DNA from 2 places in the Hypnocyclicus thermotrophus genome. Region 1 is predicted to be linked to the other one. Evidence: riboswitches for the same ligand, from Rfam matches in the RefSeq annotation. Region 1 holds a riboswitch; the other holds the start of a gene.
The links. Region 1 has a riboswitch for cobalamin ahead of metE (5-methyltetrahydropteroyltriglutamate--homocysteine S-methyltransferase). Riboswitches for the same ligand answer to the same signal wherever they lie in the genome.
Positions count from the first base shown of each region.

Region 2: another riboswitch for cobalamin. It lies ahead of EV215_RS00080 (TonB-dependent receptor); the one in region 1 lies ahead of metE (5-methyltetrahydropteroyltriglutamate--homocysteine S-methyltransferase).

Region 1 covers NZ_SOBG01000003.1:76,545-80,998, reverse strand. The annotation lists partial or broken gene EV215_RS10610 (DUF2194 domain-containing protein) at 1-107, opposite strand, end outside; gene EV215_RS03940 (GAF domain-containing protein) at 97-1,416, opposite strand; gene EV215_RS03935 (ribonuclease H family protein) at 1,717-2,175, shown strand; SAM riboswitch class I at 2,227-2,349, shown strand; cobalamin riboswitch at 2,400-2,577, shown strand; gene metE (5-methyltetrahydropteroyltriglutamate--homocysteine S-methyltransferase) at 2,682-4,454, shown strand, end outside.
Region 2 covers NZ_SOBG01000001.1:8,855-13,308, forward strand. The annotation lists gene EV215_RS00065 (ABC transporter substrate-binding protein) at 1-703, shown strand, start outside; gene EV215_RS00070 (FecCD family ABC transporter permease) at 808-1,806, shown strand; gene EV215_RS00075 (ABC transporter ATP-binding protein) at 1,818-2,576, shown strand; adenosylcobalamin-variant (AdoCbl-variant) riboswitch at 2,615-2,689, shown strand; gene EV215_RS00080 (TonB-dependent receptor) at 2,798-4,454, shown strand, end outside.

The sequences.
Region 1 (4,454 bases):
TTTACCTTAAACAAACTATTTGTATTTATTATACGAAATAATTGAATAGAAAAACCAGTAATAAAAATAGTAATAATTAATATTAAGACTTTATTTTTATTTTGCATGATATACCACCAATTCAGAATCTAATTTTGATTCTATTCTTTCTTTTATTATATCCAAATATTTTATATTAGTTGCAGGTAATAAAATAGAAATTATTTTTTTATCTTCATCATATCCTAAAATATCCACATCTCGTATTACTTTTCTAAATTTTTCTTCAATTTCAAGTATAGAAAAATTTAAATTATTTTTACATTCTAAAATAATATAATTTAAATTATATTTAATTTTTCTTTCTTCTTCTAATAATACTCTTTTATTAAAATATTCTTTTTTATAAATTTTAGTGTTTTTATAATATTTTTCTATTTTTACCTTTCCTTCTGATGCAAGTTTATAGTTTTCTGCTTTTTCTAAAGCATTATTTGTCCAATCAATTATTATTTTAAATAGATTAAAAGTATATTCCGTTGTATATTCAAAATCCAATTCTTCTATATTTATTATTCCTAGAATTTCATTTCCTGCTATAATTGGCGCACTCATAATAGGAGTATCATTATTGTTATTAGAAATTTTATAATAAGATCTATTCTCTATAATGTTTTTTAAATAAGAAAATTTTTCATGTTTGATATCAATAGATGAAGGCAAAGTAAAATTATTACCGTAACGTATTTTTAATCTAAGAAAATTTTTATAATTATTTAATGTATAATATGAGACAGTTTTAGCTTTTAGAAATTTTATAATAACACCTATTATCTCTGTGAAAACTTCTTCTGAATCGAGTTTTTCCATTGAATTAGCTATTTCATAAAGAGAAAAAATACTTTCTTCTGATGTTATAATTTGTTTTTTCAATTCTTTTTTTATAAATTCGTTTTTATCAAATGTATCACGTAATTTATCATAATTCTCTTCTAAAATTTCAATTTTTTTTGTTAAAGTATTTATTTTGTCTGTATGATCATCTTTTACTTTACCAATAAAAATACCTGTAATATAAAACATTAACAAAAATTTATAATGAGAAAAATCATTAAAGAAAATAATAATATCTTTGTCTAATAAATAATAACTAAAAATAAAAAATCCACTTGCAATAGTACTTGAGATTAATGTTAGATAATTTCCATATCGAATAGCAATTAATGCAATAATTATTATATAGGGATGAATATTTAAATTAATAAATGTTTCTTTAAATGGTGAAAAATAAAAGTAATAAGTAAAAATACCTCCAAAAAGAATAATTGATTCAACTATAAGGAATATAATTTTTTTTATAATATTATTTTTTTCAGAATTAATTTCTATATTTTTGTATTTGATATTACCAATTGAAATTGATTTTATTTTTTTCATTTAAAACTTTTTGAGTGTTTTTGTCATAAGAAAAAATAAACATTGAACTAATAAATAGATTATTTATATTTTTGTCATTTATTTTTAAATTGTTTAAAATGATATTTTTAAGATGGAAAAATTTTTTTTCATATAAGATGTCTCCTTAAGCTATAGGTTATTATATTAATATACTAAAGTCTTTTAATTATTATATTTGATAAAATAGTATAAATCAAGTATAATATTATATTATAAACTAGTATAATATTATATTATAAACTGTTGATATTAAGAAAATATTAAAAAAGGAGATTTATTTTGGAAGAAATTATAATATATACAGATGGAGCATGTGCAAATAATCAAGAAAAAGAAAATACTGGTGGTTATGGTGCTGTATTGATGTATAAAGGTAAAATAAAAGAAATATTTGGTGGATATAAAAATACTACAAATAATAGAATGGAATTAATGGCGGTAATAGAAGCATTAAAACAATTAAAAAGAAAAGATATTCCAATAAAAGTATATTCAGATAGTAGTTATGTGGTAAACGGAATAAACATATGGATACATGATTGGATAAAAAAAGGAAAAATTAAAAAAAATTATGATTTATGGATGAAATTATATAATTTAAAAAAAGGTTTTAAAAAAATAGAATTTTTTCATGTAAAAGGACATAACGGAGATAGATATAATGAGATAGCAGATAGATTAGCTGTAAAAGGGAGTCAAATGTATGATTTGTTAGTTGATGAAAAAAATCTTGACTAATTTCACAAAAAGTTGTATTATTTTTATAATATAATTTTAAAATTTAATAAATTCTTATCAAGAGAAGCGGAGGGAACGGCCCTTAGATGCTTCAGCAACCTACCATTTAAGGTGTGGTGCTAATTCCGGGAATTATTGATTAAAAGTTTAAATCAAAAAATTCGAAGATGAGAGGTAGTTTATTTAGTAAAACTCTTTCATACTCGAAAGAGTTTTTTTATTAAAAATTATATATAAAAATAGGTGTACTTGTGCATAACAAGGAAGTTGGTGAGAATCCAGCACAGCCCCCGCTACTGTATTGTGGACGAAACCTTAAAAAAGTCACTGGAAGAGATTCTGGGAAGACAAGGGAGTAGGATGAAGCTAAGTCAGGAGACTTACCTATTTTAAAATTCTTCGGAGGGAAGGTGATATAATGAGGTTATTTTATGACGGTTCCTATTAATAACACTAAGATTTAAAGTTGTAATTTCAATGAAATAAAAATTAATAGGAGGAAAATTATGTATAAAACATCAGTGATAGGATTTCCTAGAATTGGAGAAAATAGAGAATTAAAAAAAATAGTAGAAAATTTTTTAAAAAAAGAAATAACAAAAAACGAATTATTAAAAGAAAGTAGTAATATCAGAAAAAAACATCTAAATATTTTAAAAGAAAATAGTATAGATTATATAACTATTAATGATTTTTCATTATATGATAATTTTTTAGATACGATATGTCTTTTAGGTGCGATACCCAAAAGATATAACGAATTAGAATTAGATGAATTAGATACTTATTTTGCAATGGCTAAAGGATATCAAAAAAATGATAAAGATGTAAAAGCACTTGCGATGAAAAAATGGTTTAATACAAATTATCACTATTTAGTACCAGAATTAGATAAAAATATTAGCTTTAATTTAAATCTAAAAAAAATATTAAGTGAATATAAAGAAGCAAAAGATTTAGAAATTACTCCTAAAATTTCTATAATTGGTCCTTATACTTTTTTAAAATTATCTAATATAAAAGAGGGAGATTTGGAAGATTATATTAATGATATCAAAGAAATTTATATAGAACTTATTCAAAATTTAAATAAACTTGATATTAGTTATATTCAGATTGAAGAACCAATTTTAGTAACAGACTTAAATAATAAAGATATTATTAATTTTGAAAATATATATAAGGAAATATTGAATGTAAAAGAGAAAAAAATATTACTTCAAACATATTTTGGTGATATTAGAGATATTTATGAAAATATCATTAAATTAGATTTTGATGCGATTGGTCTTGATCTAATTGATGGAGAATATAATTTTGAGCTTATAGAAAAATATGGAATAAATAATAAAGAGATATTTGCAGGGATTGTAAATGGGAAAAATATTTTTATAAATGATTATAAAAAAAGTATAGAAATTATAGATAGATTAGGAATAGAAAATTTAGTTTTATCGTCTTCTTGTTCTTTACTTCATTTACCATTTACAATAAAAAATGAAACTAGTTTAGATGAAAAATATAAAATTCTTTTATCATTTGCTGTAGAAAAATTAATAGAACTTAGAGAGCTAAAAAATATATTAGAATTTGAAGATTTTGAAAATCATAATAAATACAATGAAAATCAAAAAAAAATAAAATCAAAACAAAATTTAACAGAATTTTTAAATAATGAAGTAAAAGAAAAAGTTAAAAATTTAAAAGAAGAGGATTTTTATAGAAAAGAAAAATTTGATGAAAGAATAAAATTACAAAAAAAATATTTAAATTTACCAAAACTACCAACAACAACAATTGGTTCTTTTCCACAAACGTTGGAAGTTAGAAAAATAAGAAACAAATACAGAAAAAATGAGATAACAAAAAATAAATATAATGAATTTATTTATTCTAAAATAGAAGAAGTAATAAAATTACAAGAAAACTTAGAAATTGATGTGTTAGTACATGGTGAATTTGAAAGAACTGATATGGTAGAATATTTTGGTGAAAATTTTGAAGGTTTTTTAATAACTAAAAATGGTTGGGTACAATCATACGGTACTAGATGTGTAAAACCACCAGTAATATTTGGAGATATATCTAGAAAAGATAGTTTTACAGTGGAATATATAAAATATGCTCAAGAATTAACAAATAAGTATGTAAAAGGGATGCTTACAGGTCCGATAACGATTATAAATTGGTCATTTGTAAGAGAAGATTTATCAATTAGAGATATCGCTTATCAAATTGCTTTGGCGCTTCAAGATGAAGTTCTTGATCTTGAAAAATCT
Region 2 (4,454 bases), on a different contig from region 1:
AATAGGTGCTGGAAATATGATATATGGACGTACTTCTTATTGTAATTATCCAAAAGAAGCTAAAAAAATAGAAGATTTAGGAACTATTTTTTCTCCAAATCTAGAAAGAATAATTGAAATATATCCTGATGCTGTTATATCAGAAAGTCATTTTAATAAAAAAATCTTATCTAAATTAAATGAAGTAGGTATCGAGAGTTTTGCTTATAATTATCCAAAAAATATTAACGAAATATATGAATTTATTGATTATTTAGGAATCTTCACAAATAAAAAATATGAATCTAGAATAGTAAATTATTCTTTGAAAAATAGAGTTTCTTATTATTTAAATAGTTTAAAAAATATAAGATCAAAACCAACTGTATATTATGTAGTTGGTACTGGCGAAGCTGAATATACTGCTGGAAAAAATACTTTTATTGATGATTTAATAAAAATAGCGGGAGCTAAAAATATAGCAGATGATACTGAAGGATGGGTATTTAGTAAAGAGAAATTATTTGAAAGAAACCCTGACATTATTTTTGGTTCTGAATATAATATAAATCTAATGAAAAATTCTGAATTATATAGTCAACTAAAAGCCTTTAAAACTGGAAATTATTTTATTGTTGATGAAAATATAATGAATCTATCAGGTCCAAGATTAATAGAAGAAGGACTACCTCTATTAATAGAACATTTTCATAAACTAAAATAAAAAATCTATAAACTTATAGAATAAATAAAATACTTTAAAAAACTGTTTTTAATTATTTAAATTTAATCATTCAAATCTCAATAACATTATTAATAGGAGTTTTTATGAAAAAAAATATTTTTATAAATAAAAAATCATATCTCTACATTATCATTACTTTAATTATTCTATTTGTTTCAATATTTGTATCTTTAAATTTAGGTAACAGTGATATTTCTATAAAAGAAGTCACTGAAATATTACTAAAAAAAAGTGATGATAAAATAAAAACTCTAATTATTTGGAATATACGTTTACCTAGAATATTATCAGCTATTCTAATAGGTGGTAGTCTTGCTATAAGTGGTGCTGGCCTCCAGTCAATTTTTAGAAATCCTATGGTTGATCCTTATATTATAGGGACCTCAAGTGGTGCTGCAATTGGTGCTACACTAGCATATATTTTAAAATTAGATATGATTTTCATTAAAATATTTGCTTTTATTTTTGCTCTTATATCTTCTTTTTTTATATATTTTCTTAATAATAAAAATAATCAAATAAATACATTAAAACTATTATTATCAGGAATTATCTTAAACTCTTTTTTATCCTCAATAGTATCATTATTAATGATACTCAATAAAGATGAATTAATGAATATTCTATATTGGACTATGGGTAGCTTGAATAGTAGTTCTTTTAAAGATTTAAAAATAATAACTTTTCCTATTATTATTATTAGTTTTTTATTTTTTTTATTGCATAAAGAATTAGATATAATATCTTTTGGTGAAGAAAACGCTAGAAGTGTAGGTGTTAATAGCGAAAAAATCAAAAAATATGTTTTGATTTTTTCTATTATTTTAACATCCATCTCTGTTTCAACAGCTGGAATCATTGGATTTGTAGGATTAATTACTCCACATTTTTTTAGATTATTTTTAGGCAGTAATCACAAATATATACTTCCACTATCATTTTTAGGTGGTGGCGTATTTTTACTTATTTGTGATAATATATCAAGAAGTATTACTAAAAGTATGGATATTCCACTCGGTATTATTACTGGATTATTTGGAGCTCCTTTATTTTTATATTTATTACTAAAATCTAAAAAATAATGAGGTTATATATGTATATAGAAATTAAAAATCTAAATTATAATAATATTCTTAAAAATATTAATTTTTCAATAAAAAAAAGTAGTTTTAATGTAATTTTAGGCCCAAATGGTGCTGGTAAATCTACTTTATTAAAAATATTATCTAATAATATCAAAAATTACTCTGGAAAAATAACCATAAATAATAAAAATGTCAAAAATTATCATAATAAAGAGTTTGCAAAACTTTTATCTATTATTCATCAAAATAATACCCCCTCACTTGAATTTAGTGTATATGATACTGTAATGTTTGGTAGATATATACATCAAAGTCGATTTAATCAAAATATTAAGACAGATAAAGAAATAGTTTTAGAAACTTTAAAAAATCTTGACTTGTTAGAATATAAGGATAAATCCATACTAAAATTAAGTGGTGGTGAACAAAAAAGAGTTTTTATCGCTCAATCTATTGTACAAGAAAGTGATATTTTGCTTCTTGATGAACCTACAGCAAATCTTGATATAAAACATCAAATAAAAATTTTAGAACTTTGTAAAAAATTAAATAAAACTGGCAAAACAATTATTATGGTTTTACATGATATAAATTTAGCAATAAATTATAGCGATAATATTATTTTTATAAAAAATGGAACCATTAAAAACATTACATCTTCTAATAGTATAAATCCTCTAATATTAGATGACATTTACTCTATAAACTTGGAAATTTTTAATAATTCTAATAATAAAAAAATATTTTTTCCAAAAATAAAAAAATAATATATTTCTATTTTATAAAAAATATGCTATAATACCCACCGTTAGATAAGGAAAGTCTTGTGAAAATCAAGCACAGCCCCCGCTACCGTTAAAGTCGGAATGCTTATTAACTTATTAAGAATAATTTCTTAATAATATAACTTCGGTGGGAAGTAATAATAACAATAAATTATACTTCTCTCCCATAATATTAAAAACAAATTAAACTGGGAGGTTTTTTTATGAAAAAAATTTTGTTGAGTTCTTTACTTTTTTTATCATCTTTATCCTTTTCAAATACTGATTTTTTAAATGATTCCATTACATTAGAATTAAAAGATAGTATTATTACAGCAGAAAAATTTGAAACACCAATAAGAGATACTACTAAAAATGTGTATATTATTAACAAAGAAAATATACAAAATAGTGGGGCTACAAATATTGTTGAACTATTAAAAACTATACCAAGTATTTTTATTGGTAGTGGATATACTAATGAAGGTATTATTGACTTTAGAGGACAAGGAGAAACCTCTAAAAGTAATGTATTGATTTTAGTTGATGGAATATCTCAAAACAGCATTGATATGTCTGGACCAGATTTGAGTATTATTGATATAAACAATATTGAAAGAATAGAGGTTATTCCATCTAGTGGCGTTGTTTATGGTGATAAAGCTGTTGGTGGGGTTATTAATATAATAACCTCAAATAATAAAAATAATATAAAATTAGATGTAGGTTCTTATGGATATAGTAATTCTGCTTTAAATACTTCTAATACTTTCGGTATTTTTACTATAAATAATAATTTTTCAAAAACATTTAAAGAGGGATACAGAGAGCATAGTAATTATAACAAAGAAAATTTTGGCACTGATATAATTATAAATATTAATTCAAATAATAAATTAACTTTTACTTATGATTATAATAAATCTTTTTATAATTATGCTGGTTCATTAACAAAAGCTCAAGTTGAAAATAATAGAACAGATTCTATATCAGGAAAAGGTAGTACTTTTAATAGAAAAAATAATTATTCATTAAATTATAATTATGAAAGTAATAAATTAAAATTAGAAAATAAAGTTAGTAGCTATAATAAGTATAGTGAAGGTTGGTCTAAAATAAATACAGCCTACTTCAGTAATAATTTAAAGATAAAATATAGCTTTAGTAATTTTAATATTATAAATGGAATAGATTTTAGTGAAGCAAGTTCAAAAACAAATTCTACTAATAAAATAGAAAAAAATCAAATTGGAATGTTTTCTTTAATTAATTATTCTATTTTAGATAATTTAATAATTAATGGTGGATATAGAAATGAAACTACAAAATTAGATTATTTTACAGGTAAAGAAAAAAAATATAATCAAAATCTATTTTCAGCTGGTATAAATTATCTTTACTCTGATACTGGTAATGTTTATCTATCTTTTGAACAAAATTATAGAACTCCAACTACAGATGAGTATCAATATGCAATCTATAATTGGGCTACTTATGAAATAACTGGTTATGGATACAAAGAAAATTTAAATCCTCAAAAATCGACTACAACAGAAATTGGACATAAAGAATTTTTTGCCAATACATATATAAACACAACTATATTTAATACTATTACAACTAATGAAATTTTTTATAATCCTTCTACATTTAGTAACGAAAATATTGATGGTACTACTTTAAGAAATGGTATAGAATTTTCTACAAAAACTAATATAAAAAATATAATTTTATCTCAAAGTTATACATATTTAATTGCTAAAATAAATGATGGTCAATATAAAAATAAATTGATTCCATGGGTTCCAAAAAATAGATATAATGCTTCTATTAATTTTAAATTAAATAAATTAAACTTCGAATTAGATTATAATTTTGTAG